Regions from separate parts of the Micromonospora sp. DH13 genome, predicted to be linked through region 1. Evidence: riboswitches for the same ligand, from Rfam matches in the RefSeq annotation. Region 1 holds a riboswitch; the other holds the start of a gene.
The links. A riboswitch is a leader RNA that binds a small molecule or an ion and turns the genes downstream of it on or off. The one in region 1 is predicted to bind S-adenosylhomocysteine.

Region 1 (15,223 bases):
TCTGCCGGCGTAGCCGCCGCTGCCGCGCCGTGGCCTTACGCGCGACCTTCTTCGCGTAGCGGCGCGCCTGGTCGGCGCCGAGACCGCGGCGCACCGTCAGCTCCACCCCGCGCGCGTGTTCCTTGGTGCGCGCGATGTCGGCCAGCAGCCGCTGGTGGGTCTTCTCCTGCGCCTCGTAGTCCAGCAGCAGCCGCTGCCAGCGGCGCGTCTTCTCCGCCCGGTAGTCGGTGTACCCGCCGGCGTACGTCTGCGGTGTGTCGTGGATGCCGTCGAGTTCCACGACGCGGGTGACGGTGCGGTCCAGGAACGCCCGGTCGTGGCTGACCACCAGCACGCCGCCGCCGAACGCCGCCAGCCAGCCGCCGAGCCAGGCGATGCCGTCGGCGTCGAGGTGGTTGGTCGGCTCGTCGAGGATCAGCAGGTCCGGGGTGTCCAGCAGCACCCGGGCCAGGGTCAGCCGGGCCTGCTCTCCGCCGCTGACGCGGTGCAGCGGCGCGTCGTCCGGCAGGCCGGCCACGTCGAGGCGCTGGCGGACCTCGGCCAGCCGGGCCTGCGCCCGCCACCCGTCCAGGGCGGCGAAGCGGTCCTGGACCTCGCCGTAGGCGTCCAGCGCGGTGGTGTCCCCGCCGGCCAGCCGCCGCTCCAGGGTCCGCAGCCGCCGGTCGAGCCGGCCCAGTTCGCCGAGGCCGGCGGCGAGGAACTCCCCGACGGTGACCGTCGGGTCGGGCGGCTGCTGGGCGAAGTAGCCGATCCGGGTGCCGGGGGCGAGGCTGACGTGCCCGGTCGACGGCGGCTCGGCCCCGGTGAGCACCCGCAGGAGGCTGGACTTGCCGACCCCGTTGGGGCCGACCAGGCCGACCCGGTCACCGGCGTTGACGACGAGGTCGACGCCGGTGAACAGCGGCTCGGCGTCGTACTGCAAGCTGACGGACACGACCTTCAACACGGTGATCCTCCGCGGGACGGCAGGCGGGCCGGGACGCCCACGACGGGCGGCCGGTCGGTGCGCGTGGCGGCGGGGCGGTCGGCCCGGCCGCGGCCTGCGGGATCACATGTGCTGGTCGGCTCCGGTGTCTCGGCTGCGGGGACGTCGTCGAGTCTGGCATCCCCCGCCGCCGCCCGCGACCGGTTTACGTGTCGTTGCGATCAGGGCACCCCGCCGTGGGGTGCCCTGATCGCGTCGGGTGCCGTCAGGCGTCGATCTGCCGGTGGCCGGTGCCGCCGGTGGCGATGGCCACCCGGCGGGGCTTGGCCCGCTCGGCCACGGGGATGCGCAGGGTCAGCACCCCGTTGTCGTAGCCCGCCTCGAGGCGGTCGGTGTCGAGGGTGTCGCTGAGGAACAGCTGCCGGCTGAACGTGCCCATGGGGCGCTCCGCCGCGACCAGTTCGACGTTGTCGCCGGTCGGGCGGCGGCGCTGCGCGCGGACGGTCAGCACGTTGCGCTCGACGGTGCAGTCGATGCTGTCCGGGTCCACCCCGGGCAGGTCGAACGCGGCGTAGAAGTAGTCGCCGTCGCGGTAGGCGTCCATGTGCATCACGGCGGGGCGGGAGTGGGTGCCGAGCAGCTGCTCGGCGAGCCGGTCGATCTCCCGGAACGGGTCGGTGCGCATCAGCATCGTGGTTCCTCCTCGGTTCTCCTGGCCGAAGACGTCAAGTTGAGTCTGGGTGACTCAAGTCCTGGTTCTTTGATAGCGCGCGCCGGCGGCCGTGTCAACCTGACGCCGCCTCACCCGGCCGGGAAGTCGGCCAGCTCCCGCACCGCCGTCTCCAGCGCGGCGTCGATGCCGTGGTCGACCATCGCCCGGTACGCGGGGTCGCCCGCCGCCGCCGTGCGGCGGATGCCCTCGGCCGAGGCGGCCACCCGCTGGCGGACCACCTCGACGAACGGCCCCACCGGCCCGGCGTGACCGTAGGCGTCGAGGAACAGCCGCAGCCGCCGGGGCCGGTCCGCGAACGCCGTGAACCCCTCGGCGGCGACCACGTGCCGGGCGTGCAGCGGCACCCACGCGAACGCGGTGAACGCCAGGTCCCACTCGCGGGTGACCGGGGCCGCGAGGTCCCAGTCGAAGAACCCGACGAGCCGACCGTCGGCCCAGGCCGCGTTGTACGGGGCCGCGTCGTTGTGCCCGACGATCAGGCCCGGCCGCCAGACGCCGCCCTCGCGCCACCGCGCCCCCGCGGGCGGCACGAAGCCCGCCACCGCGGCGTGCAGGTCCCGCAGCCACCGCGCGACCTGGCGCAGCGCGTCGTCGCTGTGCGCCCAGGCCGGCCACGGCCGGGTGACGCCGACCGTCTCCCCGGGCAGGAACGACAGGACCTCCCGCCCGTGCTCGTCGAAGCCCCGCGCCCGGGGCGCCCCGTCGAAGCCGACCGTCTCCAGATGCCGCAGCAGCGCGTGCACCGACGGCGTCCACGGCCCCGGCGTACGCCGCACCGTGTCGCCGATGCGGACCGCGCCGCCGGTGTTGCCCCCGGCCAATCGCTGTTCCTCACCCACGGTCCCATCCTCGCGCACGGGCGGATGATACGGTCACCCCGCCGTGCACGAGCACTGTCCGAGGAGGTGAGTCCGATCAACGCTGCGACCGGTCGGGGCTCCCTCCCCCGCATGGCCTAGGGAGCGCCCGCACAAGGCATCCCTGAAAGGCGCGTATTCGGCATGCGCATCCACGAAGAACACTTCACTGTCGACGGTGTGCCCGCTGTCCGGTGGACCCCGCCCGACAGCACCACCGGCCCCCGCCCGCTGATCCTCATCGGCCACGGCGGCGGCCAGCACAAGACCGCCCCCGCCGTCGTGCACCGCGCCCACCGGTTCGCGGCCAGCGGTTTCGCGGCCGTCGCGGTGGACGCCCCGAACCACGGCGACCGCCCCAGCGACGACCGCTACCAGCGCATCGCCACCGAGATCCGGGCCCGCGCCGACACCGGCGACGACCCGGCACCCCTGCTCGCCGACTTCCAGGCGCTCGTCGCCGCGCAGACCGTACCGGAATGGCGGGCCGTCCTGGACCACCTCGATCCCGGACCGGTCGGCTACTGGGGCGTCTCGCTGGGCTGCGGGCTCGGCGTGCCGTTCGTGGCCGCCGAACCCCGGGTCCGCGCGGCGGTCCTCGGCCTGGGCGGAGCGTCGGCCCCCGCCGCCGTCGAGGCTGCCGCGCGGATCACCGTGCCCGTCGAGTTCCTGGTCCAGTGGGACGACGAGCGGGTCCCCCGCGCGCAGAGCCTCGCCCTGTTCGACGCGTTCGGCTCGGCCGAGAAGACCCTGCACGCCAACCCGGGCCGGCACGGCGACCGGCTGCCCGAACACGAACTGGACAGCGCGGTCCGGTTCTTCACCCGGCACCTCACGCCCCCGCCGCACTGACCGACGGTCGCCGCCCGCCCCGCACCGGGCGGGCGGCGACGTCCGCCCTGATCAACCGCCCCGACGGGCCTGCCTGCCCACCGCGGCGCGGAACACCGCGGCGAACCGCTCCGGCGCCTCCAGCCAGGGATGGTGACCCGCGTCCGGCACGACGGTCACCTCGCAGCCGAGGCATGCCCCCAGCCGGCGCAGCGCATCGGCGGGGCGGCTGTCGCCGGCACCGCCGATGATCATCGCGTCGGGCGGTAGCCGCTCGCGGAGTTCGTCCACGCGCGATTCGAGCGGGTCGGTCTTCGCCGCCGCGTTGAGCTGGTGGTTCATCGCGTAGTTGACGGGCCGCAGCGTCCGCGCCGCCGCCGACGCCCACTCCCATGCCCGGTCCCGGTCGGCGTGGTCGGTGCACCACGACAGCGTCAGGTACTCGATCTCCTCGGCGTCGGTGCGGGACTCCACCGCGTCGAGGGCGTCGAGCCTGGCCTGCTGCGCGTCGGTGCGTCGGGCCCGCTGGGCTGCCCGGTCGGCCTCCCGCCACGGCCCCAGGAAGGGCCCGGCGAGTTGCACCAGCCCGGCCACCCGATCGGGATGGGCCAACAGGAAGTAGCTGGCCAGGTGGGCGCCGAACGAGTGCCCGACCAGCACCACCCGGTCGTGTCCCCACGTGTCGAGCAACAACGCCAGGTCGCGCACGTGGCGGGCGATCGTGTGCTGCCCGGTCCAGGAGGACCCGCCGGTGCCGCGCTGGTCGTAGCGGTGCACCCGACACCGGTCGTCGACGATGCCGGCGACCGGGGCCAGATAGTCGCGGATCCCGGGGCCGCCGTGCAGCATCACCAGGGGCAGCGTCTGTGGGTTCGTCGGGCCTGTGGTCCAGGTCCGTAACCGCGTACCGTCATCCGCCTCGATCAAGGCTTCGGTCATGGACGTGAGCGTAGTGGGATCGTTCCGATACCGAGCGTGCGCGCCGTGCGCCCTGACACGGCGTCGAGATGGGCTGCTGCGTCGACGGGGAGGTCGACAACCCGGCAAGGATCGTTGCCCGCTGCCGGGCATGCCGCTGGTCGTGCGGCAGGGGTCGCCGGCGGTCCCACTCGTCGCGGACTGACGCCGGCCGGCAGCATGCCTGCCCGCGGCGGAGGCTGAGCTGTCCGGTCCCGAATCCGGAGTCGGCTTACTCGTCCAGGGCGGCCGCTGTCCTGCGGAGTTCGTTCAGCCACTCGATGCCGAGCCGGCGGCCGTCGGGGAACTGGTCGTCGCGATCCCAGCGCCACGCGGTGATCATCGCCAGTACGAGGGTCCGGCAGTCTCGGAGCAACCGGCGATCGACGCCCGGGTAGTGGTCGCCGACCTCGTCGGGCGCGTGGGCCAGGTCGAACTCGACCGGCCCCCGGCAGCACGTCTCGAAGTCGATGAAGAGCGGGCCGGCCCGGGTCGAGAGCAGGTTGCCCGGATGGGGTTCGCCGTGCAGGAGCTGCTCGGGCCGGCCGCTGTCGGTGACCGCTCGGCGCATCCGGGCCAACGTGCCGGCGAGGAGAGCCCGGTCCGGGGCGGTCAGTTCCGGCGTTCGGGCGTGGTCGGCCACCAACCTCTGGGCCGCAGAGACCCGGTCGGTGAAGTGCGGGGCGGGCAGGGCGATCCTGCGCATGCCGGCGTGCAGGCGTTCGAGCGCGCCGACGTATCCGGCTCGGGAAATCGGCTGGGCGGCCACCGGTTCGTAGTAGGTCCAGAGGGTGACGACGTAGTCGCTCAGGATGAAGACCTCGGGCGACTCCAGCGTGGCCACCGGGCTCCCGGCCTCGGCCAACCCCCGAGCGACGTCCACCTCGAGCTGGGCGCGCTGGTGTGCGACCGGCACCACCCGGGCGAGCACGTCGCAGGGCTGTAGACGCAGGGTGAGCGCGTTCGAGTTGTGCAGGACCGCGGCGTCGTGGACGGCCAGGCCGAGCTGTGAGCCGATCGACATGGCTGCCCGGGTTGCCTGCTGAGTCTCGTACGCCCGCATCGCCACCACCGTAGTTCAGTACTTCGACGTCCGGTCCCCGACGACGGCCGGCTCCGGGAGCACGGCAGAAACACGTTGGCGGGTCACGGCCGCCACTGCTAGCTTTCTGGCGGCCGTGCGAGAGACCGAGGAGGTGGTACCCGTGAACGTTTCGACATGGGTGCTCCCCTCCGGTGCCACGGTCGGGCGGTAGGTCGTCCGGGAGCGCCGTTACGAGCGATCCCGAAAGGCACGACCATGCGATTCACTACCGAACAGCGCCTCGACGACGGCGTCCTCGAACGCGAGTTCACCCTCGGCGAGATCCCCGGCGTCCTGTGGACGCCCGCATCCGCATCCGCGCCGGTCCCGCTGATCCTGCTCGGCCACCCTCCGCTCGGACTGCGCAAGATGTACCCCCGTCTGGTGGCCCGGGCCCGGCGCGCCGCGGCGGACGGCTTCGCCGCGGCGACCATCGAGCTTCCCGGCAGCGGTGACCGGCCCCGTTGGGCCGCCGCCGAGCAGGCCCGCGCCGACCTGCGCCGGGCACTGGAGGCCGGCGAGCCGGCCAGCGACGAGATCGTCGACGCCCTCGTCCTCCCGCTCGTCGACAGGGCGGTCCCGGAAACGCAGGCCGCCCTGGATGCCCTCCTGTCGCTGCCCGAGATCGGTGGTCCGGTCGGGTACTCGGGTGGTGTGATCTCCGTCGGCATCCGGCTTGCGGTGGTCGAGCCCCGCATCGCGGCCGCCGGTCTCTTCGCCGGGAGTCTCGTGCCTCGCACCATGTTCGAGGAGGCCCGACAGGTCACCATTCCGCTGCATGTCCTGCTGCAGTGGGACGACGAGGGCAACGACCGCCAGGCGGCCCTGGACCTGTTCGACGCCTTCGGCTCCACGGAGAAGACGCTGCACGCCAACATGGGCGGGCACACCGGTGTCCCGCAGTTCGCCGGGGAGGACGCGGCCGGGTTCTTCGCCCGGCACCTGCGCTAGCCGCCGCAGGCCGGAAGGCGGTACGGGCCGCCGGCCCTCCTGCACAGCGGTGGCCAGCAGAGATGCGCAACCGCCCGATCGCGTCAGCTGGCAGACCCGGTCCTGTTCGGGTCAGCCAGCTGACGCTACGGTCAGTTGGTCGTCTCAACGCGGGCGATGAGTTGCTTGAGTCGCGCGATCTCGTCGGCGAGCGCGGTGGCTCCGGCGGCGGTGAGGGTGATCCAGGTACGGCCGCGCCGCCCCTCGTAGCCTTTCTGGATCTCGATCAGGCCGGCCGTTTCCAGCACACTGAGGTGCTTGGAGAGGTTGCCGGCGGTCAGCTCGAGGTGGGTGCGCAGGTAGCCGAACTCGACCCGGTGGGCCTCGTGCGCGATGGTCAGGATGCCCAGCCGTGCCCGCTGGTGCACCACTTCGTCCAGCCCGGTGACCGGGTGCCCCGGGCCCGGGTCCGGGTCCGGGGTGCCGATCGTCGCCGTCACCGCTGCCGCCTGCGGGCTGCTCTGAAGAACCCGGCCGCGCCGAGCAGCAGCAGCGCGCCGCTGACGACTTGCGGTGCCGCGAATCGGGCCTGAATTCCCCAGCCGGCCAGTCCCCAGCCCTCGTTCGTCGGCAGCACCAGCAGCACCAGGGCCAGGTAGGCGAGGGTGAACAGCAGCAGCCCGATGTTGCGCTCGATGCGGGCCAGCACCACCAGCGCGATCCCGATCATGCCCCAGGGCGAGACCAACCGGTCCAGGACCAACCACCAGTACGGCAGCGGCTGGTACGGCAGCGGGTGATGCGGAAAGTACAGGGCTGCGGCTACCCACGCGGCGGTGAACACGACGGTCGTCGCGGCGCCGACGATCGCGTACGGCAACGTCCGGGCACCCAGGCCCCGGGACCGGGCGGCCCGCGAATAGCAGACGGCGATCGCCGTGTAGGCCAGCAGGAGCGCCGAGGGCCAGTAGAACAGCACGCCCCGCCGCGCGAACTCGCAGCTGGTGTCGGGGTGGCAGCGCACCGTCATGGCGAGCCAGTCGAACGGGATTCCGGCGAGCGTCACCGCGCCCAGCACCAGCAGGGCGACCCAGGTCATCCGTTGGTCGAGGCGCACCTGGTGCGCCAGGGAGCGAATGTCGGACAGCAGTCGGCGGGGATCGCCACCGGCAGCAACCGGCTCAGTAGTCATGCCAATAGGTTTCCACAGCAAACCTATTGGCGCTAGTGCCGAGTTCGCGGCTCTTCCGGCAGCGCCGGCACACCCGGCGGCTCGCTGGCCACCGCATCCGTCGACCCGCAGGATGCGTGACGTCGACGCGCACATAACTGTCATTATGGTGCGCTGGTGATTCGCCCCTTTTGTCGCATCAAATTATCGGATTAGTGTTACCGGTAATGCGATAATCGGGGTGGGTTGTCGGCGGGGGCGACGGCTGGCACGGTCGGGGCATGACGGACACGGGTGGGGCCGGCGTGCGCGCCGCGATCGGCGAGATGGGCCGGATCCTCGGGCCGCACGCCGACGCCGACTGGACGGTGCCGGCGGGAACGCTGGAGTGGAGCTGCTGGACAACGGCGGCGCACGTCGCGCACGACCTGCTCGCGTACGCGGGGCAGCTGGCCGGCCGTCCCGCCGACGGCTACCTGCCGTTCGACCTGCGCGTCTCCCCCACCGCGACGCCCGCCCAGGTGCTGACCGTCGTCGCGGCCTGCGGTGGCCTGCTCGCCACCGCCGTCGACGCGGCCGACCCGAACCTGCGGGCCTGGCACTTCGGCCCCTGCGACCCGGCCGGGTTCGCCGCCATGGGCGTGGCGGAGACCCTGCTGCACACCCACGACATCACCCGGGGCCTACGCGTCGACTGGCAGCCGCCCGCCGCGCCCGCCGCCGCCGTGCTGACCCGGCTGTTCCCGGACGCCCCGCCCGGCCCGCCGGCCGAGGTGCTGCTGTGGATGACGGGGCGGGCCGAGTTCGACGGACGGCCCCGCCGCACCTCGTGGACGTGGCAGGCCGCACTGACCTGACCCCACCGGCCGATCAGCCCCCGGGCCCCTCGTCGCCGGCCTGCCACCGACTTGCTAGTGCTCTGACCGCATAGTTCGCCGCGTTGGACGTCATGGCGGTTGGATGTGCGGTGACGTCCGATCCGACCGCTGGAGGAGCGGTGGCCGAGCCTGTCCGTGTGCGCAGACTGACCGACCAGGAAGGGCAGAAACTGCAGCAGATCGTCCGCCGCGGCAGCGCGATTCGGTGCGCTACCGGCGCGCGATGATGCTGCTGGCCTCGGCCGGCGAAAACCGGGTGCCGGTGATCGCCCAGCTGGTACAGGCCGACGAGGGCACCGTCCGCGACGTCATCCACCGGTTCAACGAGATCGGCCTGGCCTGCCTGGACCCTCGGTGGGCGGGAGGCCGTCCCCGCCTGCTCAACCGTGACGACGAGAACTTCGTCGTCCAGACGGCCACCACCCGCCCCACCAAACTCGGCCAGCCCTTCACTCGCTGGTCACTGCGCAAACTCACCGCCTACCGGCCCACCGCAGGCTCCGGCTGGGCCCGCCAGAAAAGCCTCTCAAGAGCGCAGCTTGATCCAACCTGGCGGACGACTGTCCGGCCGCATCACTAGAGTTTCGGCCATGAGAGTGACGACGTTCATATGACCACTTCGGCGACGGATCCGTCGGGGCGGAAGGGGTGGTGGACGGACCTGCGATGGCTGGTGAACGCTGATCCGGAGCGGGTTCTGGGGTTGCTGGCTTCCGATGAGGATTCCGATGCGCGACTGATGGCTGCGGTTTACCGGGCGTCGGTGGACGTACACCGGGACGTGCCACCGTGGGTGCGGAGGCAGCTGCTGGCCCTGGACGCGGCTCGGTACGGGGACCGGGAGTTGTCGGCACAGATTGCCGCCGTGTCAGTGGAGGATGTCGACGCCGAGCCATGGCGGGTGCTGTGGTCCACCGACGCGCAGAGTGACCCGCGCTTCCAGATGAACCCGTCCGGTCACACCGGCGGTGTTGACGCGGTGGTGACAGCCTTCTCGGACGGCCGCCACGTCGTGGTCACCGGCAGCAAGGACCAGACGGTCCGGGTGCGGGACCTTGAGACCGGCCAACCGGTCGGCGGGCCCATGAGCGACCTCAACGGCAGAGTGTGGGCGGTGGCGACGGAGGTCGTGGACGGTCGGCCGTACGTCGTCACGGCCAGCGACTGGGCGGTACTCGCGTGGGACCTGGCCACCCGACAGCAGACGGGCGAGCTGCCGGGGATCAACGGTGAGGTGTGGTGTCTGGGCACGGCTGTCGTCCAGGGGCGACCGTGTGCGCTCGCCAGCGACGACGACCTGTCCGTGCGGGTCTGGGATCTGGCCAGTGGGGAACAGGTCGGCGAACTCACCGGACACGACGACTTCCTGATGGCCATCGACACGCTGGTGATCGATGACAGGCCCCATGCGGTGGGCTGTATGAGCGGCGGCAAGGTCTGGCAGTGGGACCTGACCACCGGACAACCGGTCGGGGAGCCCCTGTCGGGCCACGACGGCGAGGTGTGGGCAGTCGCGACAGCGGTCGTCGACGGCAGAGCACACGCGATCACGGCAGGTTACGACGCCACCGTGCGCGTGTGGGACCTGGTCATGGGACGGGAAGTCGGCAGGCTGGTCGGCCACCAAGGCACCGTGTCCGCGGTGGTGACCGCGGTGATCGGTGGAGAACTCCGGGTCGTCACCGGTGGTTCGGATGGAACGGTGTGCCTGTGGGAGCTGGCCGCCGGGCGGCAGATCGGCCGGGAGCTGGCGTTTCCCGCGCCAGTCCATGCGCTGACCGTGACCCCGGAAGGCTCGCTCGTGGTGGGCTTCGGCGGCGACGTCGCGGTCCTGTCCCTGCATGCCGACCCTGCCTCTACGGGACCGTGAGCCGTTGGTGCGGTGACCGGATGGTTGCTGGTTCCGCCCCGGCGATGAGGACCAGAACACCGCCAGCGGCTGCGCAGCCCGGCGAACCTATGCGGTCAGAGCGCTAGAGGCCCAGTTGGACCGGCTGGTCCGGCGTGCCCGCGGTGAGAAGCGCGGTCAGGGGTGTGGTGAGGTCGCGGGGCGAGAACAGCTCAGGTCCCCGGTAGGCGGCGATCTCCGAGAGCTGCCACCACCGGAACGCGGCCAGGTTCTCCGCCGCGAGTTGGTCGTCGGTCAGCTCACCGCGGGGCTGGAAATGGTTCGTGCGGACGAGGAAGTAGTCGTTGACGACGCCGTCGAAGCCCGGCGCGATGTCGGCGGCCACGACTTCCTGGTGCCAGACGTGCGGCGGTTCGGCGACGATCGCCAGACCGGTCTCCTCCCGCAGTTCACGGCGCAGAGCCGTCAGCCGGTCCTCGCCGGGTTCGACGCCGCCGCCCGGGGCCGCCCAGACGGCCTTCGACTGCTGCGGCACGACCGGGTGGGGAAAGTCGAGCCGGCAGAGCAGGATGCGGTCGTTCTCGTCAAGGACGATCGCGCGGACGGAGGGACGCAGGTGTGGCGTCATGCCGTGTCGGAAGCGGCGACGAGGCGCATGATCGGCATTGGCGCAGGTTATCAACCGCCCGCTTACCCCTCGGTCAGCCCCGGCCCGTCGCGGAGGGTTGTCGTCACCGAGCGCTCTTGCTAGCGTGCCGTTGCGGGTCGAGAGGCGCTGCGACGGATGACCATCCGCCACGCTCGGCCTGTTCCTTGGTCCAAGGGCGCCTCCCGCTGGGAGGCTGCCGTCCCTCCGGCGGATCACTCGCACGGTGAGGGTTGTGCAATGGCAACGGACCTGACTGACTTCATCGCCGGCTTGCCCAAGGTGGAACTGCACGTCCACCACGTCGGGTCGGCGACCCCGCACACCGTGGCTCGGCTGGCCGAACGGCACGCCGGGACCACCGCGGTGCCGGCCGACCCGGCGCTACTGGCCGAGTACTTCACGTTCACCGACTTCGCGCACTTCGTCGAGGTGTACCTGTCGGTGGTGGACCTGATCCGCGACGCCGAGGACCTGGCCACACTCACCTACGACATCGGCGCCGACCTGGCCGCCCAGTCGGTGCGGTACGCCGAGCTGACGCTGACCCCGTACTCGTCGATCGTGCGTGGTGTCCCGGCCGAGGCGTACTGCGAGGCGGTGGAGGACGCCCGGCTGCGGGCCGCCCGTGACCACGGCATCCAGCTGCGCTGGTGCTTCGACATCCCGGGCGAGCCCACGATGACCGGCGCCGACGTCACCCTGGAGGTGGCGCTCAAGCAGCGCCCGGACGGGCTCGTCAGTTTCGGGCTGGGCGGCCCGGAGTCCGGAATCCCCCGCGCCCGCTACGCCGGGCACTTCGCCGCCGCGCGGGCAGCCGGGCTGCGCAGCGTCCCGCACGCCGGTGAGTCGACCGGCCCGCAGACCGTGTGGGATGCCGTACGCCATCTCGGCGCGGAACGCATCGGCCACGGCATCGCCGCCGCCCGCGACCCCGAGTTGATGGCCTACCTGCGCGAGCACGACATCGCCCTGGAGGTGTGCCCGACCTCCAACGCCTGCACCCGCTCTGTGCCGTCGCTGGCCGAGCATCCGCTGCCGCAGTTGGTGGCCGCCGGTGTGCCGGTCACCGTCAACTCCGACGACCCGCCCATGTTCTCCACCACCCTGAACAGGGAGTACCAGGTGGCCGCAGACCTGCTCGACCTCGACGAGCACGGCGTCGCGGAGCTGGCCCGCCAGGCCGTGCGGTACTCGTTCCTCGACGCTGCGGACAAGGCCGCCGTGCTGGCCGAGATCGACGGCTATCTCCAGGTGTTCTCGTCTCGCGAGGCCGCGCCGACCAGCCCGATCGCGGAAGAACACCGGTGACCGCCCCGGCTTTCCCCCTCGGGTACGCACACGTCAACATGCGGGGCCGCTGCCGTCTCCCCGCTAGCGGGCGACCGACAGCCAGGGGCGCAGCGCTGCCGCGGTCACCTCGCGCATGCGCCCCTGGAGCTTGCGCGGATCGTCCAGCGCGCCCGGTTCGTCGAGGAGGACCTGAAGCGCGCCCGTTACCGCGCCGATGAACGCCCCGACCAGGGCACCCGCCTGCACGGCGTCGAGTTCGTCGGGGAATGCCGCCTGAAGGTGGCGGGCGATCTCGCGCTGCGCGTCGAGCTGGAGCTGCAACCCGCGGCCCCGGACGGCCGGAACGGTCTGGATGAGCCGCATCCGCAGCAGCGCGGTGGGGCTCGCCAACTCTGTGCTGTTCTCGTTGGCGTCGCGCAGCGCCCGGACGAGCAGGTCGGCGGGGCGGTCGCCGGGCTTGCGGCTGGCGATCGCGGCGATCGCGGCGACGACGCGCGCGTCGTTCTCGGGGAAGAGCAGTTCCTCCTTGCTGGCGAAGTAGCTGAAGAACGTCCGGGTTCCGATCTCCGCCGCGGCGGCGATGTCTGCGATCGTCGTGCCCTCGTAGCCATGGCGTTCGAAGAGGTCGACCGCCGCGTCGACGATGGCCTGCCGGGTCCGTTCGCGCTTGCGTTCGCGCAGGGAAGGTTCCGCCATGGCCGGCAGCCTACTGCATCCAGTGCCCATCTGCACTGGTTGCATACTTGCACTGAGTGCAGATAGCCTCGTGGCATGACAGACATGAAGACCGTGCTGATCTCCGGCGCCGGCATCGCCGGCCCCACTCTGGCCTACTGGCTGGCCCGTCACGGGTTCCGGCCCACCGTCGTCGAGCGGGCGCAGGGCCTGCGCTCCAGCGGCAGCCCCGTTGACGTGCGCGGGCCCGCCGTCCCGATCGCCGAGGCGATGGGCATCATGCCGAGGCTCCGCGCCGCGGCGACAGACGTGACCGCGCTCACCTTCGTGGACGACAGCGGTCGCCGGGTCGGCGGCATGCGGCTGGGTCAGACACGCGGCGAGGTGGAACTGCCCCGCTTCGACCTCGCGACGCTCCTCCACGAGGCGGCCCGCGATGAGGCGGAGTACCTCTTCACCGACTCGATCGCCACGCTCGCGCAGGACGAAGCTGGCGTCGACGTCACGTTCGAGCAGGCCACGCCGCGCCGGTTCGACCTGGTCGTCGGTGCCGACGGCCTGCACTCGCGCACGCGGCGGCTCGTCTTCGGGGACGAGGGCCGGTTCGTGCGTCACATGGGCCTCTGGATCGCGACCCTTCCCGTCGACGGCCTCGACCTCGCGCCGCACGAGGTGCTGATGCACAACGCGCCCGGCCGCGCTCTCGCGCTACACCCGAACCGCGGGAACGCGGGAGCGGCGTTCATCTTTCGCGGCCTCTGGGAGCCCGGCTTCGACCACCGCGACACCGCCGAGCACAAGCGCCTGCTCACCGCCGCCTACTCCGGCGGCGGCTGGCGGACACCTGAGCTCCTTCAGCGAGTACGCGCAAGCGACGACCTCTACCTCGACTCGGTGAGCCAGGTCCGGCTGGACCGGTGGTCGTCCGGCCGGGTGGCGCTGCTCGGTGACGCGGCCACCTGCGTGTCCCTCTTCGGCGACGGGTCGACCCTGGCGATGGCGGGCGCGGCGACGCTCGCAGAGTCGCTGGCCGCGACGCCCGGCGATGTCGCGGGGGCGCTGCGCCGCTACGAGCAGACCCACCGGAAGCTGGTGGCACCGAAGCAGCGCAACGTCGCGCGGGCCGCGTCGCTCCTCGTGCCCACCACGCGGTTCGGGATCGCGGCCCGCAACGCCGCCACCCGGCTGCTGCCGCTCCGGCGGGCGAGGGCGGTCGGCGAGCAACCGCATCCCCCTCGTTCTTGAAGGTCGACCTCCGACGGGAGCTGCTGCTCTCGGAGAAAGTTCACACCGTTCGTTCAACGATACCGTTGAGGGAATGACTGTCCGGAACATCGCACGGAAACTCGACGGGGCCGCCATCTCGGCCTTCCTGCGTTCCCTTCCCGCCCGGCCTGCGCTGCTCGGGCTCGGCGAGGCCCGACACTTCGTGGGGGAGCTGGGCGCGTTGCGCAACGAGGTCTTCCGCCACCTCGTCGAACACGAGGGCTACCGGTCGTTCGCCATCGAAAGTGACTGCCTGATGGGCCTGGTGGTGGACGACCACATCGCGACCGGCGCCGGTGACCTCGACGACGTCATGGCGCGCGGCTTCAGCCACGGCTTCGGCGCGTCGGCGGCCAACCGGGACCTCGTGCGCTGGATGCGCACCTACAACGAGGCCCACGACGATAAGCTGCGGTTCTTCGGGATCGACGGCCCCCTGGAATACTGGGCGGCCAGCCCGCGTCAGGCGCTCACCGCGCTGCACGGCCTCCTCGACGGCCCGCTGCCCTGCACCCGGGAAACCCTCGATGCGCTGCTCGGCCCCGACGAGCGGTGGTCGAACGAGGCCACCGTCATGGACCCGTCCCAGTCGATCGGCCGGTCCGCCGACGCCCAGCGGCTGCGGGTGATCGCCGACGACCTGCTGGCGCTGCTCGACACGCAGCTGCCGCAGCTGTGCGTGCGCGACCGGGAGCGGGCGGAACTGTACGGGCGTACCGCCGTCGGTCTGCTCCGCTACCACCATGCGATGGCCGACACCGCCGCGGACCGGATCTCCCGGCTGTCGGGGCTGCGGGACGCGATGATGGCCGCGAACCTGCATGCTGTCGCCGCGCACGGCCCGGCGCTGGTCTTCGCTCACAACCTGCACCTGCAGCGCCACCACAGCCGCATGTCGCTGGGCGACCTGGAGGTGCGGATGTGGAGCGCGGGAGCCATCACCGCGGCCCGCCTCGGCGACCGGTACGCCTTTCTCGCCTCGGCCTTCGGCGCGATCGGTGGCGACGCCCCGGCTGCGGACACCGCCGAGGGCATCCTGGCCGCCCTGCCGTGGGACGCTTGCGTGGTCGACGGCCGCCGCCTGGCCCGGGCGGTGACCGCAGCCGCCCCGCGGGTCTCCCGGGACTT
Region 2 (15,223 bases), 420 kb from region 1:
CCCCCAGCAACTACGACTACGACCGGATGCGCGTCGAGGACGTCTGCATCGTCGACTTCGCCGGCAAGCACGTGCCCGACGGCTCCGGCACGGGCCTCGCGCCGTCGATCGAGTGCGGGATGCACGCCAACATCTACCGGCAGCGGCCGGACGTCAACGCGATCGTGCACACCCACCAGCCGTACGCCTCGGCGCTGGCCTTCCTGCGCCGGCCGATCCCGGCGCTGACCGACGAGCAGGTGCGCTTCCTCGGCAAGCGGGTCGCCATCGTCGACTACGCCCCGTCGGGCACCGGGTTCCTGGCGCGCAACGTGCAGAAGAAGGTCGCCGGCGGCGACAACGCGTTCATCATCGCCAACCACGGGATCGTGGCCCTCGGCACCGACCCGGACCGGGCGGTGTTCAACATGGCGCTGCTGGAGAAGGTGTCGATCGCCTACCTGCTGGCGCTGACCACCGAGACCGGGAAGGTCTACACGATCCCGACGGCCATCCGCGAGGTCGCCTTCGGCAAGCTGCGCGCCGACGAGAAGCGGATCGCCGCGCAGATCACCGAGGCGGTGCCGCCGCTGCGGGTGCCCGCCGACGAGGAGCCGCCCAGCGCCGACGCGACGGCCGCCGCGCTCGCCGCGCCCACCGAGGGAAAGCTCACCGCGCCCACCGAGGGGAAGACGGAAGGCGGCGAGGCGGCCCGGCTCGGGTACGCGATCAGCGAGTATCCCGACGTCGACGACGTGCTGCGCCGGCTGAAGGCGCTGATCGCCCAGCCGATCCGCGGGCTGCGCCACGACGCGCTGCTCGACGTGCTCAACTACTACGACACCAAGTGCCGGGCCAGCAGGGAGATCACCGACCGGGCGAAGCGGCGCATCCCCGGCGGCGTCCAGCACAACCTGGCGTTCAACTACCCGTTCCCCCTCGCCATCGAGCGGGCCGAGGGCGCGCACCTGGTCGACCGCGACGGCAACACCTACATCGACTTCTTGCAGGCCGGCGGCCCGACGATCCTGGGCAGCAACTACGGGCCGGTCAACGAGCGGGTCGCGGAGGTGGTGCGGGCGTCCGGGCCGGTCACCGGCCTGTTCCACGAGTACGAGCTGAAGCTCGCCGAGATCATCCACCGGTACCTGCCGCACGTGGAGATGTACCGGGCGCTCGGCTCGGGCACCGAGGCGGTGATGGCCGCCGTGCGCGGGGCGCGGGCATTCACCGGCAAGAAGATGGTGATCAAGGTCGGCGGCGCGTACCACGGCTGGTCCGACACGATGGTCTACGGCCTGCGGGTGCCCGGCACCTACCGGATGAACGCCAAGGGAATCCCGTTCGGCGCGACCAGCCGCACCCGGGAGGCGTTCCCGCACGACCTGGGGCAGCTGCGGCGCAAGCTGATCGAGAACCGGCTGCGGGGCGGCACGGCCGCCGTCGTGGTCGAGCCCGTCGGCCCGGAGTCCGGCACCCGGCCGGTGCCGCGCGACTTCAACGCCAAGGTACGCCAGCTCTGCGACGAGTTCGGCGCGCTGCTGATCTTCGACGAGGTGGTCACCGGGTTCCGCCTCGGCCTGGGCGGCGCGGCCGGCTACTTCGGCGTCACCCCCGACCTGACGGTGCTGGGCAAGGCGGTCTCCGGCGGGTACCCGATGGCCGGCGGCGTCGGCGGTCGCGCCGACGTGATGGCGGTCTTCGGCTCCGGCCTGGACGGCAAGAGCGGCGCGCACATCCAGGTCGGCGGGACCCTGTCGGCGAACCCGCTGTCCTGCGCGGCCGGCTACTTCGCCATCGAGGAGATGGCCCGCACGAACGCGCCGGTGATCGCCGGGCGGGCCGGCGACCGGCTCACCCGGGGACTGCAGCGGCTCATCGACCGCTACGGCCTGCCGTACGTCGCCTACAACCAGGGCTCGATCGTGCACCTGGAGTGCAGCGGCGTCATGCTGCTGGACATGCGCCACCCGGTGAAGCTGCTCAAGGAGAACAAGGCCCGCAAGCGGCTGATGGAGCAGATGGGCGCGGCGTACGCTGCGCACGGCATCATCACCCTGGCCGGCTCGCGGATGTACACCTCGATGGCCGACACCGACGAGGTCATCGACGACGCGCTCGCGCGGTTCGACCAGGTGTTCGCGCTGGTCGAAGGAGTCTGAGCCGGTGGCAGGCACGGCACCGCAGGTGCTCGCGATCGACCTGGGCACCTCGGGGATGAAGGCGGCCCTGGTCGCCGCCGACGGCACCGTCACCGGCTGGGCCGAGCGGGCCGTGCCGCTGCGGGTGCTGCCCGGCGGCGGCGCCGAGCAGGATCCGCGCGCCTGGTGGGACGCGCTCGGGCAGGTCGCCGCCGACCTGGGCCGGGCCCACCCCGACCACCTGCGCGCGGTCACCGTGGTGTGCGCCTCCACCCAGGGCGAGGGGACCATCGCCGTCGACGCGGCCGGGGAGCCGCTGACGGCGTGCATCAGCTGGCTGGACATGCGGGGCGCGGCGAACCTGCGCCGCCAGTTCGGCGGCTTCCCCGCGTACCACGGGATGTCGGTGCGTCGGATCGCGCGCTGGCTGCGGCTCACCGGCGGCATGCCGTCGCCGACCGGCAAGGACCCGGCGGCGCACATGCTGCTGGTCCGCGACGAGATGCCGCAGGTGTACGCGCGCACCGCGTCGTTCCTCAACGTGCTCGACTGGATCAACCTGAAGCTGACCGGGCGGACGGTGGCCACCGTCGACTCGATCCTCACCTCGTGGGTGACCGACAACCGGCGGCCGGGCGACGTCCGCTACTCCCCCGCCCTGGTCGCCGACTGCGGCATCGACCGGGACAAGCTGCCGCCGATCGTCGCCTGCACCGACGTGATCGGCACGCTGTCGCCGGCCGCCGCCGCGCACCTGGGCCTGCCGGAGTCGGTGCGGGTGGTCGCCGGCGCCATCGACAACACGGCCGCCGCGATCGGGGCGGGCACGACCGGCGACAACGAGCCGCACCTGTATCTCGGCACCTCGTCGTGGGTCGCCGCGCACGTGCCGGCGAAGAAGACCGACGTGGTCGCCGGGATCGCCTCCGTGCCGTGCGCCATCCCCGACCGCTACCTGATGACCGCGTTGCAGGCCACCGCCGGGGCGAACCTGACGTGGCTGCGCGACAAGGTCGTCGAGTACGACGACCCGCTGCTGAGCGCCGGGCACGTCAGCCGGGACGAGGGCACGATCTTCGACGCGTTCGACCGGATCATCCCGACGGTGCCGCCGGGCGCGAACGGCGTCATCTACACCCCGTGGCTCTACGGCGAACGCGCGCCGGTCGACGACCCGCACCTGCGCGCGGCGTTCCTCAACATCTCGCTGGACACCAACCGCTCCGACCTGCTGCGGGCGGTCTTCGAGGGCGTCGCGTTCAACACCCGCTGGCTGTTCCGGGCGGTCGACCGGTTCCTCGGCGCGCCGGTCACCTCGCTGGCGATCACCGGCGGGGGCGCGCTGTCGGACTCGTGGTGCCAGATCTTCGCCGACGTGCTCGGCGTCGAGATCCGGCGCGACGCGAATCCCCTGGCGGTCAACGCCCGGGGGGCGGGCTGGATCGGCGCGGTCGGCACCGGGATGGTCGACTTCGCCGACCTGCCCGGCCTGATGCGCAGCGACCGGACGTTCACGCCGACGCCCGCGCACCGGGCCACGTACGACGAGATCTTCGCCGTCTACCGTCAGCTGCACCAGCGGCTGGCCCCGGTCTACCGGCGGCTGCGCCGGTAGACCGCCCGCGCCTGGCGGGCGCGGGCGGCCCGGCCCGTCGGTCAGCCGATGTCGGCCAGCCTCGGCAGCACCTCGTCGGCGACCCGCCGGGTGAACTCCACCGGGTGCCGGTCCGGCATGACCTGCACCTCGGTCACCCCGAGCGCGGCGTACGCGGCCACGTCGGCGACGAACGCGTCGACGTCGGCCAGCGGCGGCCGCATCATGATCGCCGTCTTCTCGATGGCGTCGTAGTCGCGGCCCTCGGCGGCGCAGTGGCCGCGCAGCACGTCCAGCTTGTGGGCCACGTCGTCGGGGCTGGAGCCGAACAGGTTGCACGCGTCGGCGTACCGGGCGACCAGCAGCAGCGTCTTGCGTTCACCGCCGCCGCCGATCATGATCGGCGGGTGCGGGCGGCGCAGCGGCTGCGGTGAGTTCAGCGTCTCGGCCAGCCGGTAGTGCCGGCCCTCGAAGGGCCCGTCGTCGTCGCCGAACATCTGCCGGCAGATGCGCAGCGTCTCCTCCAGCCGCTCGAACCGCTCGGCCACCGGCACGACCGGCACGCCGAGCCCGCGCTGTTCCCGCTCGTACCAGGACGCGCCGATGCCGAGGCGGGCCCGGCCGCCGGAGAGCACGTCCAGCGTCGTGACGATCTTGGCGAGCAGCCCCGGGTGGCGGTACATGACGCCGGTGACCAGCACACCCAGCGTCATCCGCCGGGTCAGCGCGGCGACGTAGCCGAGGGTCGTGTACGCCTCCAGCATCGGCTCCTCGGCCGGGGCTTGGGCCTCCATCTGGAAGTAGTGGTCCATCACCGTGAAGGACGCGAACCCCGCCTGCTCGGCGAGGGTCGCGGTCTCGGCCAGGGTCGGCGCGATCGCCGCCGGGTCGGCCGGGGTCGAGAACGTCCAGTAGTGCAGCCCGAGTTTCATCTCCACACCTCCGGGTCGAGCCTAGTGGCGTCCGGGCCGTCGCACTGGGTGGGAACGATTCGACGGTTCTGGGCCGGTATCCGGTAGTCTCCCGTTACCAGGCCGAGAGGCGCTGCGACGGGCCCGGCCCGCCACGCTCGACCTGGGAGCATGTGGACCAAGGGCGCCTCCGAGACTTCGGGGGTGGTCGGTGTGGTTTCGTCCGTCGACGGTTCAGGTGCGGTTGCGGCGCTGCGGCGGCTGCTGGCCGAGCGCATCGTGGTGCTCGACGGCGCCTGGGGCACGATGCTGCAGGGCGCGAAGCTTTCCCCCGCCGACTACCGGGGCGACCTGATCGGCGACGACCATCCCCGCGACGTCACCGGCGACCCCGACCTGCTCAACCTGACCCGCCCCGACCTGATCCTGGACGTGCACCGGCAATACCTGGCGGCCGGGGCCGACATCACCACCACCAACACGTTCACGGCCACGAGCATCGGGCAGGCCGACTACGGCCTGGAGGCGCTGGCGCGCGAGATGAACGTGCGCGGCGCGCAGCTCGCCCGGCAGGCCGCGGACGAGGCGGGCGGGCGGTTCGTCGCCGGCTCCGTCGGCCCGCTCAACGTCACCCTGTCGCTGTCGCCACGGGTGGAGGACCCCGCGTACCGGGCGGTCACGTTCGACGACGTCAAGGCCGCGTACGCGGAGCAGATGGCGGCGCTGGCCGAGGGCGGGGTCGACCTGCTGCTGGTGGAGACGATCTTCGACACGCTCAACGCGAAGGCGGCGATCGCCGCGGCCCGCGAGGCGGCCCCCCACCTGCCGCTGTGGATCTCCGTCACGGTGGTGGACCTGAGCGGCCGCACCCTGTCGGGGCAAACGGTGGAGGCGTTCTGGCGCTCCATCGCGCACGCCGAGCCGCTGGTCGTCGGCGTCAACTGCGCGCTCGGCGCGGCGGAGATGCGCCCGCACGTGGCGGAGCTGTCCCGGCTGGCCGGCACCTACGTCGCCGCGCACCCCAACGCCGGGCTGCCCAACGCGTTCGGCGGCTACGACCAGACGCCGGAGGAGATCGGCGCGCTGCTCGGCGGCTTCGCCGGCGACGGCCTGGTCAACATCGTCGGCGGCTGCTGCGGGACGACCCCGCCGCACATCGCCGGGATCGCGGCGGCGGTGCGGGGCATGCCGCCACGGCCGGTCGCCCGGGAGACCCCGGCGACCCGGTTCAGCGGTCTGGAGCCGTTCACCATCGGGCCGGACACCGGGTTCGTGATGATCGGCGAGCGCACCAACGTGACCGGCTCGGCGCGGTTCCGCCGGCTCATCGAGGCCGACGACCACCAGGGCGCGGTCGACGTGGCCGTCGAGCAGGTGCGCGGCGGCGCGAACCTGCTGGACGTCAACATGGACGCCGACCTGCTCGACAGCGAGCGGGCGATGACCACGTTCCTCAACCTGATCGCCACCGAGCCCGAGGTGGCCCGGATCCCCATCATGATCGACAGCTCCCGGTGGAGCGTGCTCGAAGCCGGCCTGAAGTGCGTGCAGGGCAAGGGCGTGGTCAACTCGATCAGCCTGAAGGAGGGCGAGGAGCCGTTCCTCGCCCAGGCCCGGACGATCCGCGACTACGGCGCGGGCGTCGTGGTGATGGCCTTCGACGAGCAGGGCCAGGCCGACACCACCGAGCGCAAGGTCCAGATCTGCGGGCGGGCGTACGACCTGCTGGTGGGCAAGGCCGGCTTCGCCCCCGAGGACATCATCTTCGACCCGAACGTGCTGGCCGTGGCAACCGGCATCGCCGAGCACAACGGCTACGCGAAGGCGTTCATCGACGCCCTGCCGCTGATCAAGGCCCGCTGCCCCGGCGCGCGCACCAGCGGCGGCATCTCGAACCTGTCGTTCGCGTTCCGGGGCAACGACGTGGTGCGCGAGGCGATGCACTCGGCGTTCCTGTTCCACGCCGTGCGGGCCGGGCTGGACATGGGCATCGTCAACGCCGGCCAGCTCAGCGTCTACGAGAACATCCCGGCGGACCTCCTCGAACTCGTCGAGGACGTCATCTTCGACCGCCGGCCCGACGCCACCGACCGGCTGGTCACCTTCGCGTCCACGGTCACCGGGTCGGGCACCAAGCGGGAGGTCGACCTGTCCTGGCGGGCCGCGCCCGTCGCCGAGCGGCTCACGCACGCGCTGGTGCACGGCATCGTCGACCACGTCGAGGCCGACACCGAGGAGGCCCGGCTGCTGTTCGACCGGCCCCTCGACGTCATCGAGGGCCCGCTGATGGACGGCATGAAGGTCGTCGGCGACCTGTTCGGCGCGGGCAAGATGTTCCTGCCGCAGGTGGTCAAGAGCGCCCGGGTGATGAAGCGGTCGGTGGCCTACCTCGAGCCGTACATGACCAAGGAGCGGGCCGCCGGGCACGGCCAGGGCAAGGTCGTCCTCGCCACCGTCAAGGGCGACGTGCACGACATCGGCAAGAACATCGTCGGCGTCGTCCTCGGCTGCAACAACTACGAGGTCGTCGACCTGGGCGTGATGGTGCCGGCCGCGCGGATCCTGGACACCGCCGTGGCCGAGGGCGCCGACGCGATCGGCCTGTCGGGGCTGATCACGCCGTCGCTGGACGAGATGGTCGCCGTCGCGGGCGAGATGCAGCGCCGGGGGCTGCGGGTGCCGCTGCTCATCGGCGGCGCGACCACGTCCCGGCAGCACACGGCGGTGCGCATCGCCCCCGCGTACGAGGGGCCGACGGTCCACGTGCTCGACGCGTCCCGGGTCGTCGGCGTGGTCTCCGACCTGCTCGACGCCGACCGGGCGCAGACCCTCGACACGGCCAACCGGGCCGAGCAGGAGCGGCTGCGCGAGCAGCACGCCAACCGGCACGCCCAGCCGCTGCTCACCCTCGCCGAGGCTCGCGCCAACCGCGAGCGGGTCGACTTCGCCGACCTGCCGGTGCCCGCGTTCACCGGCGTACGCGTCGTCGAGCCGTCCCTCACCGAGCTGCGCGAGATGATCGACTGGCAGTTCCTGTTCCTGGCCTGGGAGCTGAAGGGCAAGTTCCCGGCGATCCTCGACCAGCCCGTCGCCCGCGAGCTGTACGACGACGCCAACACCCTGCTGGACGCGATCATCGCCGACGGGTCGCTGCGCGCCCGGGGCGCGTACGGCTTCTGGACGGCGCACGCCGAGGGCGACGACATCGTCCTCGACGACGCCGGGGTGCGCCTGCCGATGCTGCGGCAGCAGACCGCCAAGCCCGCCGGCCGGGCCAACCGGTGCCTCGCCGACTACGTCGCGCCGGCCGGCGACCACCTGGGCGGCTTCGCGGTGGCGGTGCACGGCGCGGAGGAGCTGGCCGCCCGCTACGAGGCCGAGCACGACGACTACCGCGCCATCATGGTCAAGGCGCTGGCCGACCGGCTCGCCGAGGCGTTCGCCGAGCACCTGCACCTGCGGGCCCGCCGCGACTGGTTCGAGCCCGACGCCGCCCCGGCGCTGGCGGACCTGCACGCCGAGCGGTTCCGGGGCATCCGGCCCGCGCTGGGCTACCCGGCCAGCCCGGACCACAGCGAGAAGCGGGACCTGTTCGACCTGCTCGGCGCGCAGACGCTGGGCATCGACCTGACGGAGTCGTACGCGATGACGCCTGCGGCCGCCGTCAGCGGGCTGATCTTCGCGCACCCCGACTCGCGGTACTTCACGGTCGGACGGATCGGCCGCGACCAGGCCGAGGACTACGCGGCGCGGCGTCGCGTCGCCCTCGCCGAGGTCGAGCGCTGGCTGCGCCCGAACCTCGCCTACGAGCCGTGACCGGCGCGGCCGGGCCCGCGCGGCGGCGGGCCCGGCCGGCGCGGGGTCAGCCGCCGTTGACCGGGCGGAACGGCGGGACGTGGTGCCGGGCGCGGGCGGTGCGGTTGGTGGTGGTGCAGATCGCGTCGAACATGGTCCGGCCGAGGACCGCGTGCGCCCGCACCGCCGGGTGGGTCGACCCGTAGTTGTCCAGGTCGCCGAGGGAGTCGGCGAACAGCGCGTACGTCAGGGTGGGCGCGCCCGCCGGGTCGAACATGATGCCGGCCTCGTGCCGGGCCGCGCCCAGGTCGTCGTAGTCGGCGCCGTACTTGGTGGCGACCCGGCTGCGCTCGGCCGAGGACATGGTGTGCCGGATGCCGTCGTGGTAGCCGTTGATCCAGCGGAGGATGCCGAGCAGGAAGTCGGCGGACCGGGGGCTCACGATGGTCTTGTTGGCCAGCCGCCACAGCAGGTCGTGGGTCTCGCGGGGCGTGGTGACGCCGAGGTAGAACCGGTTCGGGTTGGCGACGGGCTCGACACGGGTGTGGGTGAATCCCTTCGCGGCGAGGATGTCGTTGATCTCCAGCGCCGGCACCACCCGGCCGCACATCCGCACCGCCGTGTTGTCGGAGACGAGCAGCATCGCGGTGAGGAAGTTGGCGACGGTGACCTGGTCGCCCCAGACGGTCTGCAGGAAGTAGATGCCGCTGCCGCCGAGGATGATGTCGGCGGTCAGGTCGAGCCGCTGGTCCAGCTGCAGCTGCCCGCGATCGATCTTGTCCATCACCGCGACGGCGACGGCGAGCTTCTGCACGCTGTAGCCGTGCGTGACGCGGTCGGCGTCGTCGGCCACGACCGTGGCGAGCGCGCCGGAGCCGTCGACCATCGCGATGTGTGAGTGCCACACGCCACCGGCCGCGGCCTTCTGCTGCAGATAGGTCTGGCGGATCACCTCGGCTCTGCTGCGGGTGCGGATCCCCGGAGCCGGGACGGCCGGTGCCCGGCCCTCGGCGGCGGCGGGTCGGCCGGTGGCGGCGAGCGCGGCGGCGGCCGCGCCCAGCCCGATCGCGGCCCGACGGGTGACGTTGCTGGTCATGTGAACCTCCCCAGTGGTCGGCCACGATGGTCTCAGACGTGTCGATCGGACGGCGTCCCGGCAGGTCGGGACTGCGCCGAGAGATCCCGGTCCGAAGTGGTCAGAGCTGTTACGAGAACGTGACCCCGGCATTTCCCGAAACATGTTGACCAAGACGGATGTGAGCGCTAACACTGACCGGGGCGTGGACGCGCTCCGCACTTTCGGCACGAGGTCCTGGGAGGGAAGCCTGTGTCCAGAAGATTCTTGATGGCACTCGGCAGCGCCGTGCTGGCGCTCAGCATCGCTGCGTGCAGCGGCGAGGGGGCCGGCGGAGGCGGCGACACCGCCGACAAGAAGCCCACCGACCTGACCATCGGCGTCTCGATGCCGACGCAGACCTCGGAGCGGTGGATCGCCGACGGCAACTCGGTGAAGGAGAAGCTGCAGGCCAAGGGCTACAAGGTCGACCTGCAGTACGCCGGGGACGACATCCCCACCCAGTCGCAGCAGATCGACCAGATGATCACGCAGGGCGCGGACGTCCTGATCATCGCGGCGATCGACGGCACGGCCCTCACCGGCCAGCTCCAGGCCGCCGCCCAGGCCAAGATCCCGGTCATCTCCTACGACCGGCTCATCCTCGGCAGCCCCAACGTCGACTTCTACGTCAGCTTCGACAACTACAAGGTCGGCGTCGCCCAGGCCACCGCGCTGCTCGTCGGCCTCGGCCTGCAGAACAAGGACGGCTCCAAGGGCACGGCGACCGGCCCGTTCACCATCGAGCTGTTCGCCGGCTCGCTCGACGACAACAACACGCAGTACTTCTTCGGCGGGGCGATGGACACCCTCAAGCCGTTCTTCGACAACGGCGCGCTGAAGGTGAAGTCCGGCCAGACGAAGATCGAGCAGGCCGCCACCCTGCGCTGGCAGCAGGGGGTCGCCCAGACGCGGATGGAGGACCTGCTGACGTCGAGCTACAACGACGGGTCCAAGGTGGACGGCGTGCTGTCGCCGTACGACGGGATCTCCCGGGGCATCATCACCGCCCTGCAGAACGCCGGCTACGGCAAGGGCAACAAGAAGCTGCCGGTGGTGACCGGCCAGGACGCCGAGATCGCCTCGATCAAGCTCATCAACGACGGCGTGCAGAGCTCCACCGTCTTCAAGGACACCCGGCTGCTGGCCGAGCAGGCCGTCATCGCCGCCGAGGCGTTCCTGCAGGAGAAGCAGCCGCAGGCCAACGACACCACCACCTACAACAACAAGGTCAAGGTCGTCCCGGCGTACCTGCTGCCGATCCAGACCGTCTTCAAGGACGACATCAAGTCCGTCCTCGTCGACTCCGGCTACTGGACGGCCGAGGAGGTCGCGGCCGGGCAGGCCAAGAAGTAGCCCGGTCTCCGTCGGGCCCGGGCGGTCGCCCGGGCCCGACGGACGCCGGCCCGGCCGGCGACGCCACCCGACGACCCGAACAGCGGGAGGATGCCCGTGAGCGACACCATCCTCGAGATGCGCACCATCACCAAGACGTTCCCCGGGGTGGCGGCGCTCCAGGACGTCTCGATCACCGTGCGGCGCGGCGAGATCCACGCCATCTGCGGCGAGAACGGCGCCGGCAAGTCCACCCTGATGAAGGTGCTGTCGGGGGTGTACCCGTCGGGCAGCTACGACGGCGAGATCGTCTTCGACGGCCGCCCCGTGCACTTCCGCGGCATCCGCGACAGCGAGGCCCACGGCATCGTCATCATCCACCAGGAGCTCGCCCTGGTGCCGCACCTGTCGATCGCCGAGAACATCTTCCTCGGCAACGAGCGGCGCGGGCGCAGCGGCCTCATCGACTGGAATCGCGCCAACGCCGACGCGACGGCCCTGCTGGAATCCGTCGGCCTGCGCGAGAACGCCGTGACGCCGATCGCGGCGCTCGGCGTCGGCAAGCAGCAGCTCGTCGAGATCGCCAAGGCGCTGTCGAAGAAGGTGAAGCTGCTCATCCTGGACGAGCCGACCGCCGCCCTCAACGACGTCGACTCGGCCCACCTGCTCGACCTGCTGCGGCGGCTGCGCGACCAGGGCATCACCTGCATCATGATCTCGCACAAGCTGGGCGAGATCACCGCGATCGCCGACTCGATCACCGTCCTGCGCGACGGGCGCACGGTCGAGCGGCTCGACGTGCGCTCCGGCGAGGTGACCCAGGACCGGATCATCCGCGGCATGGTCGGGCGCGACCTGCACAGCTTCTACCCCGACCGGGTGTCGTCCCCCGGCGAGGAGGTGCTGCGGGTGGAGAACTGGACGGTGCGCCACCCCATCCAGGACCGCACGGTGGTCGACGACGTCGGCTTCACCGTCCGCGCCGGCGAGGTCGTCGGCATCGCCGGGCTCATGGGGGCCGGGCGCACCGAGCTGGCCATGAGCATCTTCGGCCGGTCGTACGGGCGCGACATCAGCGGCCGGCTCTTCCTGCGCGGCCGCCCGATCCGGGCGCGCACGGTCGCCGAGGCGATCGGCAACGGCATCGCGTACGCCACGGAGGACCGCAAGCGGTACGGCCTCAACCTCATCGACGACATCCGCCACAACGTCTCGGCGGCGGCGCTGCGCAAGCTCGCCCGCCTCGGCTGGGTGCACGACAACGAGGAGATCCGGGTCGCCGAGGCCAGCCGCCGCGACATGAACATCAAGGCGCCCAGCGTCATGGCGACGGTCGGCAAGCTCTCCGGCGGCAACCAGCAGAAGGTCGTCCTGTCGAAGTGGCTGTTCACCGACCCGGACGTGCTGATCCTCGACGAGCCGACGCGCGGCATCGACGTCGGGGCGAAGTTCGAGATCTACACGATCGTCAACCGGCTCGTGGCGCAGGGCAAGGCGGTCGTGCTCATCTCCTCCGAGCTGCCGGAGCTGCTCGGGATGTGCGACCGCATCTACACGCTCGCGGCGGGCCGGCTCACCGGCGAACTGCCGGCGGGCGAGGCCACCCAGGAGAAGCTCATGCAGCTCATGGCGAAGGACAAGGAACCGGCCTGATGACCGACATCAAATCCTCCTCCCCCGGGCAGCGCCCGCCGGCCGACGGGGCCGCCCCCGCCCTCGCCCTGCACACCGGCATCAGCGACCCGCGTACGCTGATCATGCGCAACCTGCGCCAGAGCGGCATCTTCGTCGCCCTCGTGATCATCGTGGCGCTCTTCGCGGTGCTGACCGACGGCGTCTCGCTGAGCCCGGGCAACATCACCAACATCGTCCTGCAGTACTCCTACATCCTGGTGCTCGCCATCGGCATGGTCATCGTGATCATCGGCGGGCACATCGACCTGTCGGTCGGCTCGGTGGTCGCGCTCACCGGCGCGGTCTCCGCGGTGCTCGTCATCCAGCAGGGCTACCCGTGGTGGCTCGGCGTGCTGGCCGCGTTGGCCGTCGGCCTCGCCGTCGGCGCCTGGCACGGCTTCTGGGTCGCCTACGCCGGCATTCCCGCCTTCATCGTGACCCTCGCCGGCATGCTGCTGTTCCGCGGCCTCACCCTGCGGGTGCTGGACAACATCTCGCTGTCGCCGTTCCCGGGCGAATACCAGCAGATCGCGGCGGGCTTCCTCAACGGGCTGCTCGGCGGGCAGGGCTTCGACGCGTTCACCCTGCTCATCGGCGCGGTGGCGGTCGCCGGGTATGCGGTCGGCGGCTTCCGCACGCGGGTGGCGCGTATCCGCTACCAGCAGCCGGTCGAGTCGTTCCCGCTGTTCGTCGCCCGGGTCGTGCTGGTGGGCGCGGTCGTCATGTACTTCGCCTGGCAGCTGGCGAACGCCCGGGGCCTGCCGATCGTGCTGATCGTCCTCGCGGTGCTCGTCCTCGCGTACGGGCTGCTGACCCGGCGCACCGTGTTCGGCCGCCAGGTCTACGCGATCGGCGGCAACCTTCCCGCCGCCATGCTCTCCGGGGTGAAGGTGAAGACCGTCAACTTCTGGGTCTTCGTCAACATGGGCTTCCTGTCGGCCGTGGCGGGGATCATCTACTCGTCGCGGTCCAACGGGGCGCAGCCCGCCGCCGGCAACATGTTCGAGCTGGACGCGATCGCCGCGGCGTTCATCGGCGGCGCGGCGGTCACCGGCGGGGTCGGCACGGTCGTCGGCGCGATGGTCGGCGGCCTCATCATGGCCGTGATGAGCAACGGCATGCAGCTCATGGGCGTCGACCAGTCGATGCAGTCGGTGGTGAAGGGCCTGGTGCTGCTCGTCGCCGTCGCGTTCGACGTCTACAACAAGCGCCGCGCCGGGTCGGCCCGCTGACGCGTGCGGGCCCGGGGTCACGTCGGCGGTCGCGGTCAGTGCGCGACGCGACCGCCGACGAGGGTACGGACGACCCGCTCGCGTACGGTCCAGCCGCCGAACGGGTTGTTCCGGGACCGGCTGCGGTGCCGGTCGACGCGGATGGGCCGTGGGACACCCGTCTCGACCACGCACAGGTCGGCGGGCTCCCCCACCCGCACGGGCCGCCCCGCCCGGGGCGCGATCCCGCCGATGCGGGCCGGCACGACGGAGAGCACCTCGGTGAGCCGCGCCCAGTCGACCCGGCCGGTGTCGGGTGCGCGCAGCACCGTGGCGACGATGGACAGGGCCGTCTCCAGCCCGGTCAGCCCGAACGCCGAGTCGGCCCACCCGCGCGTCTTCGTCGCCTGCGGGTGCGGCGCGTGATCGGTGGCGACGACGTCGATGGTGCCGTCGGCGAGCGCGGCGCGCAGGGCCAGCACGTCGGCGGCGGCCCGTAGCGGCGGGTTGACCTTGAGCGCCCCGCCCGCGCGCAGCGCCGCCTCGTCGTCCAGGACGAGGTGGTGCGGTGTCACCTCGCAGGTGACCCGGACGCCCGACCGCTTCGCCTGCCGGATCAGCTCGACCGATCCCGCGGTGGAGAGGTGGCAGACGTGCAGGTGTCCGCCGGTGTCGGCGGCGATCGACAGGTCCCGGTCGACGACGCGTTCCTCGCCGGCCGCCGGCCACGGTGCCGCGCCCGCCCGGGCCGCGACCCGGGCGTTGACGACGCCGGCGCGGGCGGCGAGGGGGTCCTGGGCGTGCTGGGCGAAGACGACGCCGAGCTCCCGGGAGGCTTCCAGCATCGCCCGGACCAGGGCGGGGTCGGCGACGCAGCGGCCGTCGTCGGAGAAGACCCGCACCCCGGCCGCGACGAGCGCAGGCACGTCCACGAGCCGCCGGCCGGCGAGGTCACGTGTCACCGCGGACACCGGATGGACGCGGGTGGTCCCCCGTGGCACGCGCGCCAGCAGGTCGGCGACCCGGGAGACGCGGTCGGTGGGTGGTGCGGTGTTGGCAATGGCGAACACGTCCGAGTACCCGCCCGCCGCCGCGGCGGCCGTACCCGAGCGGAGGTCCTCGGCCTCGGGGTGGCCGGGGTCGCGCAGGTGGGTGTGCAGGTCGACCAGGGCGGGCAGGACGATCCGTTCGACGGCCGGCGGCCCGCCGCCGCTCGGCTCGATCGCGCCGATCACGCCGTCGGCGACGGTGACGTCGACCAGCGGCCCGTCCGGCGTCAGCCGGACGGCCTCAAGCCGGCGCACCGGGGCTCCCCTGCACGGCGAAGACGGGCCCGTCGAAGCAGACGAGGGGGCCCTCCCGCCCCGGGTCTGCCGGGCGGGGCAGCGCGCAGCCGTGGCAGTAGCCGAGGCCGCACGCCATGTGCGCCTCGACGGACACCTGCAGCGGCACCTGCCACCGCCTGGCGA

Region 2: linked by a shared signal. The riboswitch ahead of metH (methionine synthase) and the one ahead of LPA42_RS01940 (adenosine deaminase) in region 1 are both predicted to bind S-adenosylhomocysteine.

What each region holds. Positions count from the first base shown of each region.
Region 1 is NZ_JAHWGR010000001.1:425,624-440,846, forward strand. Features, by position in the region: gene LPA42_RS01875 (ABC-F family ATP-binding cassette domain-containing protein) at 1-934, opposite strand, end outside; gene LPA42_RS01880 (Hsp20/alpha crystallin family protein) at 1,191-1,616, opposite strand; gene LPA42_RS01885 (hypothetical protein) at 1,727-2,515, opposite strand; gene LPA42_RS01890 (dienelactone hydrolase family protein) at 2,660-3,367, shown strand; gene LPA42_RS01895 (alpha/beta fold hydrolase) at 3,419-4,285, opposite strand; gene LPA42_RS01900 (aminoglycoside phosphotransferase family protein) at 4,536-5,327, opposite strand; gene LPA42_RS01905 (alpha/beta hydrolase) at 5,604-6,338, shown strand; gene LPA42_RS01910 (transcriptional regulator) at 6,470-6,817, opposite strand; gene LPA42_RS01915 (hypothetical protein) at 6,814-7,509, opposite strand; gene LPA42_RS01920 (maleylpyruvate isomerase N-terminal domain-containing protein) at 7,770-8,345, shown strand; partial or broken gene LPA42_RS01925 (transposase) at 8,486-8,841, shown strand; gene LPA42_RS34325 (WD40 repeat domain-containing protein) at 9,040-10,236, shown strand; gene LPA42_RS01935 (NUDIX domain-containing protein) at 10,340-10,843, opposite strand; S-adenosyl-L-homocysteine riboswitch at 10,977-11,051, shown strand; gene LPA42_RS01940 (adenosine deaminase) at 11,102-12,172, shown strand; gene LPA42_RS01945 (TetR/AcrR family transcriptional regulator) at 12,236-12,850, opposite strand; gene LPA42_RS01950 (FAD-dependent monooxygenase) at 12,926-14,074, shown strand; gene LPA42_RS01955 (erythromycin esterase family protein) at 14,148-15,223, shown strand, end outside.
Region 2 is NZ_JAHWGR010000001.1:5,023-20,245, reverse strand. Features, by position in the region: gene LPA42_RS00075 (aminotransferase class III-fold pyridoxal phosphate-dependent enzyme) at 1-2,141, shown strand, start outside; gene LPA42_RS34280 (FGGY-family carbohydrate kinase) at 2,146-3,735, shown strand; gene LPA42_RS00065 (LLM class F420-dependent oxidoreductase) at 3,777-4,646, opposite strand; S-adenosyl-L-homocysteine riboswitch at 4,745-4,822, shown strand; gene metH (methionine synthase) at 4,797-8,441, shown strand; gene LPA42_RS00055 (serine hydrolase) at 8,488-9,516, opposite strand; gene chvE (multiple monosaccharide ABC transporter substrate-binding protein) at 9,766-10,890, shown strand; gene mmsA (multiple monosaccharide ABC transporter ATP-binding protein) at 10,987-12,522, shown strand; gene mmsB (multiple monosaccharide ABC transporter permease) at 12,522-13,775, shown strand; gene LPA42_RS00035 (dihydroorotase) at 13,811-15,058, opposite strand; gene LPA42_RS00030 (hypothetical protein) at 15,045-15,223, opposite strand, start outside.